2 regions of the Nocardia sp. CDC153 genome follow, and region 2 is predicted to be linked to the other one. Evidence: riboswitches for the same ligand, from Rfam matches in the RefSeq annotation. Region 2 holds a riboswitch; the other holds the start of a gene.
The links. Region 2 has a riboswitch for S-adenosylmethionine ahead of VMT65_RS00045 (ABC transporter substrate-binding protein). Riboswitches for the same ligand answer to the same signal wherever they lie in the genome.

Region 1 (4,208 bases), on a different contig from region 2:
GGAAGTCCGGGATCGGCGTCTCGTGGAACGGGTAGCTGGGCCGGGTCACCGTGTCGGCGTCGGGACGCTGGTCGGGGGCGAAGACCATCGGATAGTTGTTGGCGGGCAAGGGCAGCGGCAGGGTGTGCAGGACGCTCGCGGCATCCTCCTCCGAGAGGTCCTCGCCCAGCTCGCGCACGATCGTGTAGGCGGCCAGCTCGCCGAATTTCGGCACCGGCGTATCAGCGGCGACAATGGCCCGCCCCCAGCGGCGGGTGATGCCGCCGTCCGCGTCGGGCTCGGTGAGGAAGCCGACCACAATGAAATTGCCGTCGGCGTCGAGGACTTCGCTCGGCGGGTACAGCGGGCCCTGGGTGGTCGGGGTCAGTTCGTAGCTTCGGGTCACCATACGGAGAGCGCTTCCTGATCGGAGAGAAGGCGGCCGGGATCGTCGACGGACGCGCCGACCCGGTCGGAGAAGTGGATCCAGCCGTGGCCGTGCGCCGACAGCACCGCGTCGTCGCCGCGGAAGCCGGGGTGTGCGACGGCCCGCAGGAACGGCAAATCGCTGGCGTGATCGCCGTAGCCGTAGCTGTTTTCGCGGGCGATGCCGTGCTCGCGCAGGAAATCGGTGACCGCGCTCGCCTTGGCGGTGCCGATCATGGGGTGATGGACCTCGCCGGTCAGCACGCCCGCCGCGTCGACCACCGGGGTGGTGGCGATGAGGTGATCGGCACCCAGCGCATCGGCGACCGGGGCGATCGCCGCGGCGAACGAGCCCGACAGCAGGACCGTGGTGTCACCCGAATTCTGGTGTGCGCGCAGCGCTTCCACCGCGTCGGTGTAGTAGACGGCACCGCTCGCGGAGAACTCGGCGAACCAGCGGCGGCCGGCGGCGGCCAAGGCGTCGGCACGCACGCCTCGATAGGCCCGGTAGTACTGCCGGTTCACCTCCTCGCGGGGTGTTCCGGACGCGGCCTGTCGCTTGATCTCGTCGCTGAGGCGCGCGTATTCGCTGCCGTCGTCGCCGTTCTCGGCCAGCCAGAAGCGCTGGAAGGCGAACATGCTCTTGACGGTGATGAGGGTTTCGTCGACGTCGAAGAACGCCGCACCCGCTGTCGCGCTCATGCCACCGCGCCCAGGTAGGCGGCGATCGCCTTGGCGGCCTTGTGGCGTTCGATCTGCGAGATGCGCTCATTGGGCAGGGCCGCGTAGGTGATGCGGGTGGTGGCCACGCTGCGGTCGAGCTGGCGCACGTCGACGTCGATGGCGAACTCCAGCTTGGCCGGGTCCTCGATGGCGATCGGGGTGAGCACCGCGTGCAGGGTGGCGGGCAGCGGGAACAGGAAGGACTTGAACTCCAATTCGATGCTGTTCCAGACGATGTAGAAGTGCTGTTCGGGCCAGCGGCGGCCGTACTCCAGCTCGAACGCGCCCAGGAACAGCTGGCGCACCGCCTCCACGATGACGATGCCCTGCACGTGTTCGCCGGTCTGGTGGTCGAGCAGCAGTTCGTTGTCGCCGTGAATGCGCAGATCCGCCCGGAACTCGGTCTCGGACTCGCGAATCAGATTGGCCAGCAGCACATTCGAATTCTGATACTTGTGTACCTGGTGGCGGGGTGCCGGTTCGTCGACCGCGCCGCGCACGTGCAGCCCGGCCGGGGCGTGCACCCGCGCCACGTGCTCGAGGTAGTCGAGGTCGTGGCGGGTCACCCCCTGCCCGAGATGAACGGTCAACGCGCGCTCCGACTCCCGCCACCGGCCGCCGCGCAGGGCGGCGACCAGTCCCGACACCGTGAAGGCCCGGTCGTCCTCGGCGATACCGCGGAAGCGGTCGGCCACCAGCAGCACCTCGCCGACGGCCACCTCCCCCGAGAGCACGGACACCGAATCGAGCTGGGCTACAGACATTTTTCCTCCGAGAGCAAGACGCTTATGGCGGCGCTCGCCACCATCCGGTCGTCACCCGGAGCACCCCGCCGTCGTGGAGGGTTGCCGCCCAGCCAGCCGGGGCTTGACACTGGAACTCATGACCGTCCACGAAAACCTATGTCCCCCAGTATTTTTGACCCATAGTTTCAACCACCCCGATCGAAACCCGCCCACGGAGGACAGCGCTGTCCCCCGCCCGCCGATCTAACCCGCGGTGGCTTCCCCCACGCCGACCCCGCTCGGTGCCGTCGCGGCTTCCCGGACAACTACTCGCGTCGAGGCGACGGCCAATGCCGCCCCCAGCGCCGCCAATGCCGCGATGGTCAGCGCGACCGCCGAATAGCCATGGCGTGAAACCAGATTGGCGAGCTGTGGTCCCGCACTGGCCCCGACGAACAGGGCGAAGGTGTAGAGCGCGGTGGCGGTGCCCCGTGCCTCGCCCGCCTGCGCCGCGATCGCCTGGACCGCCGCCGGTGCCGCGACCGCGATGGCCGTCACGAACACGAACAGCCACATCGCGACCCATACGCCGCCCAGGGGGACCGCGGTGATCGCCGCCGCTGCGGCGGCTGCGGCCAGGGCGGTGATCAACCGTGCCGCCGGTGCGATCACCCCCAATCGTCCGGCGAGCAGCGGCACCGCCACCATGGCCGGAATCGCGCTGGCCCGCAGCGCGAGCAGGGCGGCATTGCCGGATCCCACTCCGTCCGGCGGTGCGAGCTGGATACCGGTATAGATGCCGACGAACGAGCCCAAGATCGCCAGGCAACTCAGATACAACAGAGCCAGGCGAGATTGCCGGAGCAGAATCACGAAGGGCACGAACACGGTTCGCGCGACATCCGCGAATCCACCCTCGGTTGTGACCGCCGCGTCTCTTACCGAATTCGGCGGCTGGAGAACCACGCGCAGTAACACCGCCGACAGGGCGAACACGACTGCTCCGGCGACGAAGATTGCGTGCCAGCCCCAGGCATTGCCGACGAGTTGGGCCAGGACCTGGGCCACCACGCCCGCGCCGAGGAAGGAGCTGGTCAGGCAGGTGAGGGCGAAGATTCTGCGGTCGGGGGCAATGCGTTCGGCGAGGTAGGCGAAGGCGGCGGGGGCGAAGAAGGAGGCGGTGAGGCCCTGCAGGATTCGTGCCGAGAGGCCGGTCACGAGTCCGGGGGCGGCCGCCACCAGGAGGGAGCTCACCACTGTGGCGAGCAACCCGCCGACGATCACCGGCCGCCGTCCCCAGCGGTCCGAGAGCGGCCCGGTCACCAGGAAGCCCGCGCCGTAGGCCAGCCCGAAGGCGGTGGTGGTCCAGGTGGCCGCCGACTTGGACGTATCCCAGTCCGCCGCAAGCCGATTCAGCACCGGCAGCACCACGTAGAGCTGGCCCACCACCAGGATGCCGACCGCGCAGACCGCCGCGACGGTCCGACCGGTCGGGGCCCAGCCCGGCTCGGTAGCCGAGCCCGGCTCAGTAGTCGGCGGCGAGCTCACGCGCACGCTCCTGGGCCGCGGCGAATCCCGCCTCCGGCTTCTCGGTCAATACCGTTGGCGCGAACCGGATCTCGGCAATGTCCTTGATGCCCACGAAGTTCAGCCAGTCCTCGACGAACGGCGTCGCGAAGTCGGAGCCGAACTGCACCGGCACACCCGGCTGATGTACGCCGCTGGTGTACACCGTGACCGCCCGCTTGTCGGTGAGCAGCCCCGAATACCCGCTCTGCGGATCGAAGGTGAACGTCCACCCCGGCTGGGTCACGATATCGACCCACTGCTTGAAGATGTACGGCACGCCCGCATTCCAGATCGGCAGGTTGATCACGTACAGATCGGCCGCCGCGAACCGCTCGAACACCACCCGCGCCCGCTCCCAGGCCGCGAGCTGCTCGGGTGTCTGATCCCGCCCGGTGAACAATGCCAACTTGGCCTCGGCCGCATGGGTTCCGAAGTCCGGCAGGTCGGCGTCGAACAGATCGATGGTGTCGACCGTCAGCCCCGGATCCTTCGCGACGAGCCCATCGATGAATGTCCGAGCCAACGCCCGCGACTGACTGCGCTCACCGCGCGCCGACGCATTGATATGCAACAGGGTGGTCATCGAATCCCTTTCGTAGACAACGATGTCCACGTCTATCAAGCGGCACCCGCCCCGCACGACGGTTCTGTGCGCGCTGATCCGAAGCCCCCGGCACCGACCGGGCCTTCACTCGAGTGCGGTGGCGACCGCGGCGGGGACCGGGACGCCACGGCGGACGACCTCGGCGATGAAGCGGCGCACCAGAACGTCGGCGGGAGTCGCGG
Region 2 (4,208 bases):
GGAGTTGACCGCCACCGTGCCCGAGGATCATGTCGGCGCTGTGCTGGGTGATCTCGCGGCCCGGCGCGGGCGAGTCACGGGTTCGCTGACCCGTACCGGCACCGTGGTGCTCACCGCCACGGTTCCACTGGCCGAATTGTTCGGTTACGCAACCCGTTTGCGCAGCCGGACGCAGGGTCGGGGCACGTTCACGACGCGCCCGCTCGGTTACGCGCCCGCTCCGTAGCGGCGGGTCGGATCGGGTTCGGTGGGGTGATGGATCGCTGTCCCTCCACCGGACCCGCCATCTCCATCGGCGATTTCACCAAAGGGGGTTGATTGTTGTCGCGACTACGGTTACTGTTGTCGCAACAACAGAAGTTCTCATCAGGAGATGACAGCGATGATGTACTCGTTCACCGAATCGGCCGTGATCAAGGGCGATGTCGACAAGATCTGGGCGGTCGCCACCGATGTGGCCCGCTGGTCCGAATGGGACCCGCACGAGGAGAAGTCCCGCATCGACGGTGAATTCGCGGCCGGGACCAAGGGGTGGGTCAAGCCGAAGGGCGCGCCCGCCGGGCCGTTTACCATCGTGGCGGTGGAACCGGGCCATTCGTGGACCAGCGAGGCGGGCATTCCGTTCGGAAAACTGCGCGGCCACCGCACCTACGAGGCGCTCGGCGACGGCACGGTGCGGGTGGCGGAGAATGTCGAGGTCCACGGGATCTTCGGGCCGTTGTTCAAGCTGGTCTGGGAGAAGGCCATGCGGGCGGACATGCCGCTGACCTTCGCGGCACTGGAACAGGAGGCAATGCGGCGTGGCTGAATCGCCGGGCGAACCGCGGGAACTATCCGAGCCGGAGGGCATGCGCCGGGTCGGCGTCCCGCGGGGGCCGCTCATGAGCCCGGGCTTCTGGCTGCATCACGCGGCGCTGGAATGGCGGACGCGGCTGGAGCGCAATCTGCGTCCGCTCGGGCTGACCCCCACCCAGTTCAATCTGCTGGCCTCCGCCGGTTGGCTGAGTCGCCAGGGTGAACTGCCCACCCAGCAGCAGGTCGCCGACATGTCCGGCGCCGACCGGATGATGGCCTCCAAGGTGATTCGCGGCCTGGAGGAGCGCGGGCTGCTCGCGCGCCGCGCCGACCCCGCTGACGCCCGCGCCCTGCGCATCGAACTCGAGCCCGCCGGACGGGAACTGGTGAGCAAGGCGGTACAGATCGCGGTGGACACCGACGCCGAGATCTTCGGCCCCGACGGCGATCTCCTCCGCGAACAGCTGAAACCCATTGCCGCGCACCGACTGCCAAACTGAGTCCGCGCCGAGCCCGGTGCCCCCGGCGCTCGGTCCTCGACCAGAATGGCGCGGACGGCAACCTGCGACATTGCGGTGGTCATACCGATTGGCCTGACTGAGCTAGAGCGGTGCGCGGCGACGAGGCTCGGTGCGGACGGGCCGATGTACACCGTAGGGTCGGAGCGTGGCTATCGATCATGCGACTGCGGCGGACGGCGGACTCATTGTCGGGTTCGACCTGGATATGACGTTGATCGATTCGCGGCCGGGCATCGCGGCCGTGTGGGATGCGGTGGCGGCGCGGACCGGGGTGGCAATCGACTCGGAGCTGGTGGTTTCGCGGCTCGGGCCACCGCTGGCGCACGAGGCCGCGCAGTGGTTTCCGGAGCACGAGGTGCCGGGGATCGTGGCCATGTATCGGGAGTTCTATCCGGAGCTGGCGGTGGAGGCGGCCGCGCATTTGCCCGGTGTGGTGGAGGCGCTCGCGGCGGTGCACGCGGCGGGTGGGCGAGTGTTGGTGATCACGGCCAAGAATGGGCCGCACGCGCAGCTACATCTCGATCACCTTGGCTTGGAGGTTGACGAGCTGGTCGGTGGGGCTTGGGCCGAGGAGAAGGGCGAGGTGCTGCGGGAGCGTGGGGCCGCCATTTACGTCGGCGACCATCTCGGGGATGTGCGCGCGGCCAAGGTGGCCGACGCGGTGTCGGTGGCGGTGACCACCGGGCCGTACTCAGCGGAAGAACTCTCGGCCGCCGGGGCCGATGTGGTGCTCGGCGACCTCACCGAGTTCCCGGCCTGGCTCGCCGCCCACCTCGAGCCCTAGCGCCGAATCTCACGCGTTAGCGTCGAGCTCGCGCACTAGCGTCCAGCTCGCGCTCCAGCGGCGACCCCGCGCACTGGCGTCGCGGCGTCGGTGTGGCGACGACGGCGGGGTAACCGGGTGCCCGGCAAGGGGTTTCCTCGCCCGGTCGACGGCCTTCGTTGGCATCAGGGTGATTCGAATGCTGTCGGGGTGGGGCGGCTCGCGGCTACTTTTGCCGCACGGTCACGAGTATCAGCATGTTCGAGCCCCGGCTCGCTGATCGGCAACCCTCGCTTAGCGGTGGGGTGCCCCGGGTGACGACCAGGCGGTGCCGTCGCGGGTATCGCAAGCGCTATTCGATCGCGGGTGGCAGCGCGGTCGCGTCCCCATGCCCGGCTGGCGAGTCGGTGCGCGAGTGTAGAGGTAACAATGAGCAGGATCTGGTCCCGGAAGCGTGTTGTCGGCCGGGTGGCGGTGGGTGTCGCGGCTGCGGCTCTGGTGGCGGGGCTGGTGTCGGCCTGCTCCAACGATTCCACCGGAAGCGGCTCGGACACGGTCTATTTCGGCGTTTCGGGGCCGAAGACGGGCGGTTCGGCCGAGTACGGGCGGCTCTGGCAGCAGGGCTTCGACCTGGCGCTGGACGAGATCAACGCCAATGGCGGGATCAATGGCAAGAAGGTCGCGCTGAAGTGGGAGGACTCCCAGTCCGACCCCAAGCAGACGGTGCCGATCGCGACGAAATTCGTTGGCGACCAGTCCATCATCGCCGAGCTGGGCGACTTCTCCTCACCCGCCTCCATCGCCGCCTCGCCGGTCTACAACCGCGGCAAGCTGGTGCAGTACGGATTCACCAACTCCTCGGTGGATTTCACCAAGGGCGGCGACTACTCGTGGAGCCCCTCCATCACCCTGGACGTGTTCCAGGAGCGCAATGCCGAATGGGTGCAGTCCAAGGCCAAGAAGGTCTCGGTGGTGTACCTCGAAACCGACTGGGGCAAGCAGGCTTTCAAGTTCTTCGAGCAGTTCGCCAAGGAGAAGGGCATCGAGATCGCCTACTCCTCCTCGATCCTGCCGGATTCGCAGGACTTCCGCCCGGTGCTGATCAAGGGCCGCGACGCCAACCCGGACGCGTTCGTGCACCTGGGCTACGGCCCGGACGGCGCGCTGGTGGTCAAGCAGCTGCGTGACGTCGGGTTCAACGGCCAGTTCTTCGGTGGCCAGAACACCCCGCAGTTCATCGAGCTGGCGGGCAAGGCGGCCGAGGGCGACATCGTGAACGGCGTGTTCACCCCGTCGGATCCGAGCCCGAAGATCCAGAGCTTCGTCACCAAGTTCAGGGCCAAGTTCAACACCGATCCCGGCGACTTCAACGTCTACGCCTACGACGCGCTGAACGTGCTGGTGAAGGCCGCGAAGTACGGCGGCGCGACCCGCGACGGCGTGCTGAAGGGCCTGCGTGAGATCAAGGATTTCGACGGAATCGGCCTGGGCACCTTCGCCTTCGATCAGCAGACGCGGCGGCCGAGCGGGGTGAAGCCGATCGAGCTGATCCTGCAGAACGGCAAGTTCCTGCCGGTCGGAAGCAATAAGTAGATGTTCGACACGCTCATCGCGGGTCTGGTCCACGGCAATGCGTACGCGCTCATCGCCGTGGGCATCACCCTGATCTTCGGGGTCAGCAATGTCATCAATTTCGCGCACGGCGCGATCTTCGCCTTCGGCTCGGTGCTGGGCTGGTGGCTGATCGCCCAGCACGGGGTGCCGTGGTGGGCCGCGCTGCTGGTGGTGGTGGCGGTGACCGCGCTGGTCGGCGTGGCCATCGACGTGCTGGCGGTGCGGCCGCTGCGCCGGGCTCCGGCCATCGCGGCCCTGCTGGCCACGGTGGCGGTGGGGCTGATCATCGAGAACGTGGTCGCCCTGGTGTTCGGACCGGATACCCGACCGTTCCCACAGGTGCTGTCCACCAACAATATTCGGGTCGGCGGGGTGCGGCTGGGCACCTCGGACGTGGTCATGTTCGCCATCACCCTCACGGTGATGGCCGGGCTGTGGGCGTTCCTGCGCTACAGCCGCCACGGGCTGGCGATTCGCGCCACCGCGCAGGATCCCGACGCCGCCGCCCAGATGGG

Region 1: linked by a shared signal. The riboswitch ahead of VMT65_RS13640 (AfsA-related hotdog domain-containing protein) and the one ahead of VMT65_RS00045 (ABC transporter substrate-binding protein) in region 2 are both predicted to bind S-adenosylmethionine.

What each region holds. Positions count from the first base shown of each region.
Region 1 is NZ_JAYKYU010000002.1:1,089,510-1,093,717, forward strand. Features, by position in the region: gene VMT65_RS13630 (hypothetical protein) at 1-388, opposite strand, end outside; gene VMT65_RS13635 (HAD family hydrolase) at 382-1,107, opposite strand; gene VMT65_RS13640 (AfsA-related hotdog domain-containing protein) at 1,104-1,892, opposite strand; SAM riboswitch class IV at 1,906-2,016, opposite strand; gene VMT65_RS13645 (MFS transporter) at 2,118-3,401, opposite strand; gene VMT65_RS13650 (FMN-dependent NADH-azoreductase) at 3,379-4,005, opposite strand; gene VMT65_RS13655 (LysR family transcriptional regulator) at 4,111-4,208, opposite strand, start outside.
Region 2 is NZ_JAYKYU010000001.1:5,069-9,276, forward strand. Features, by position in the region: gene fusA (elongation factor G) at 1-226, shown strand, start outside; gene VMT65_RS00030 (SRPBCC family protein) at 374-808, shown strand; gene VMT65_RS00035 (MarR family winged helix-turn-helix transcriptional regulator) at 801-1,295, shown strand; gene VMT65_RS00040 (HAD family hydrolase) at 1,462-2,100, shown strand; SAM riboswitch class IV at 2,321-2,437, shown strand; gene VMT65_RS00045 (ABC transporter substrate-binding protein) at 2,509-3,672, shown strand; gene VMT65_RS00050 (ABC transporter permease) at 3,673-4,208, shown strand, end outside.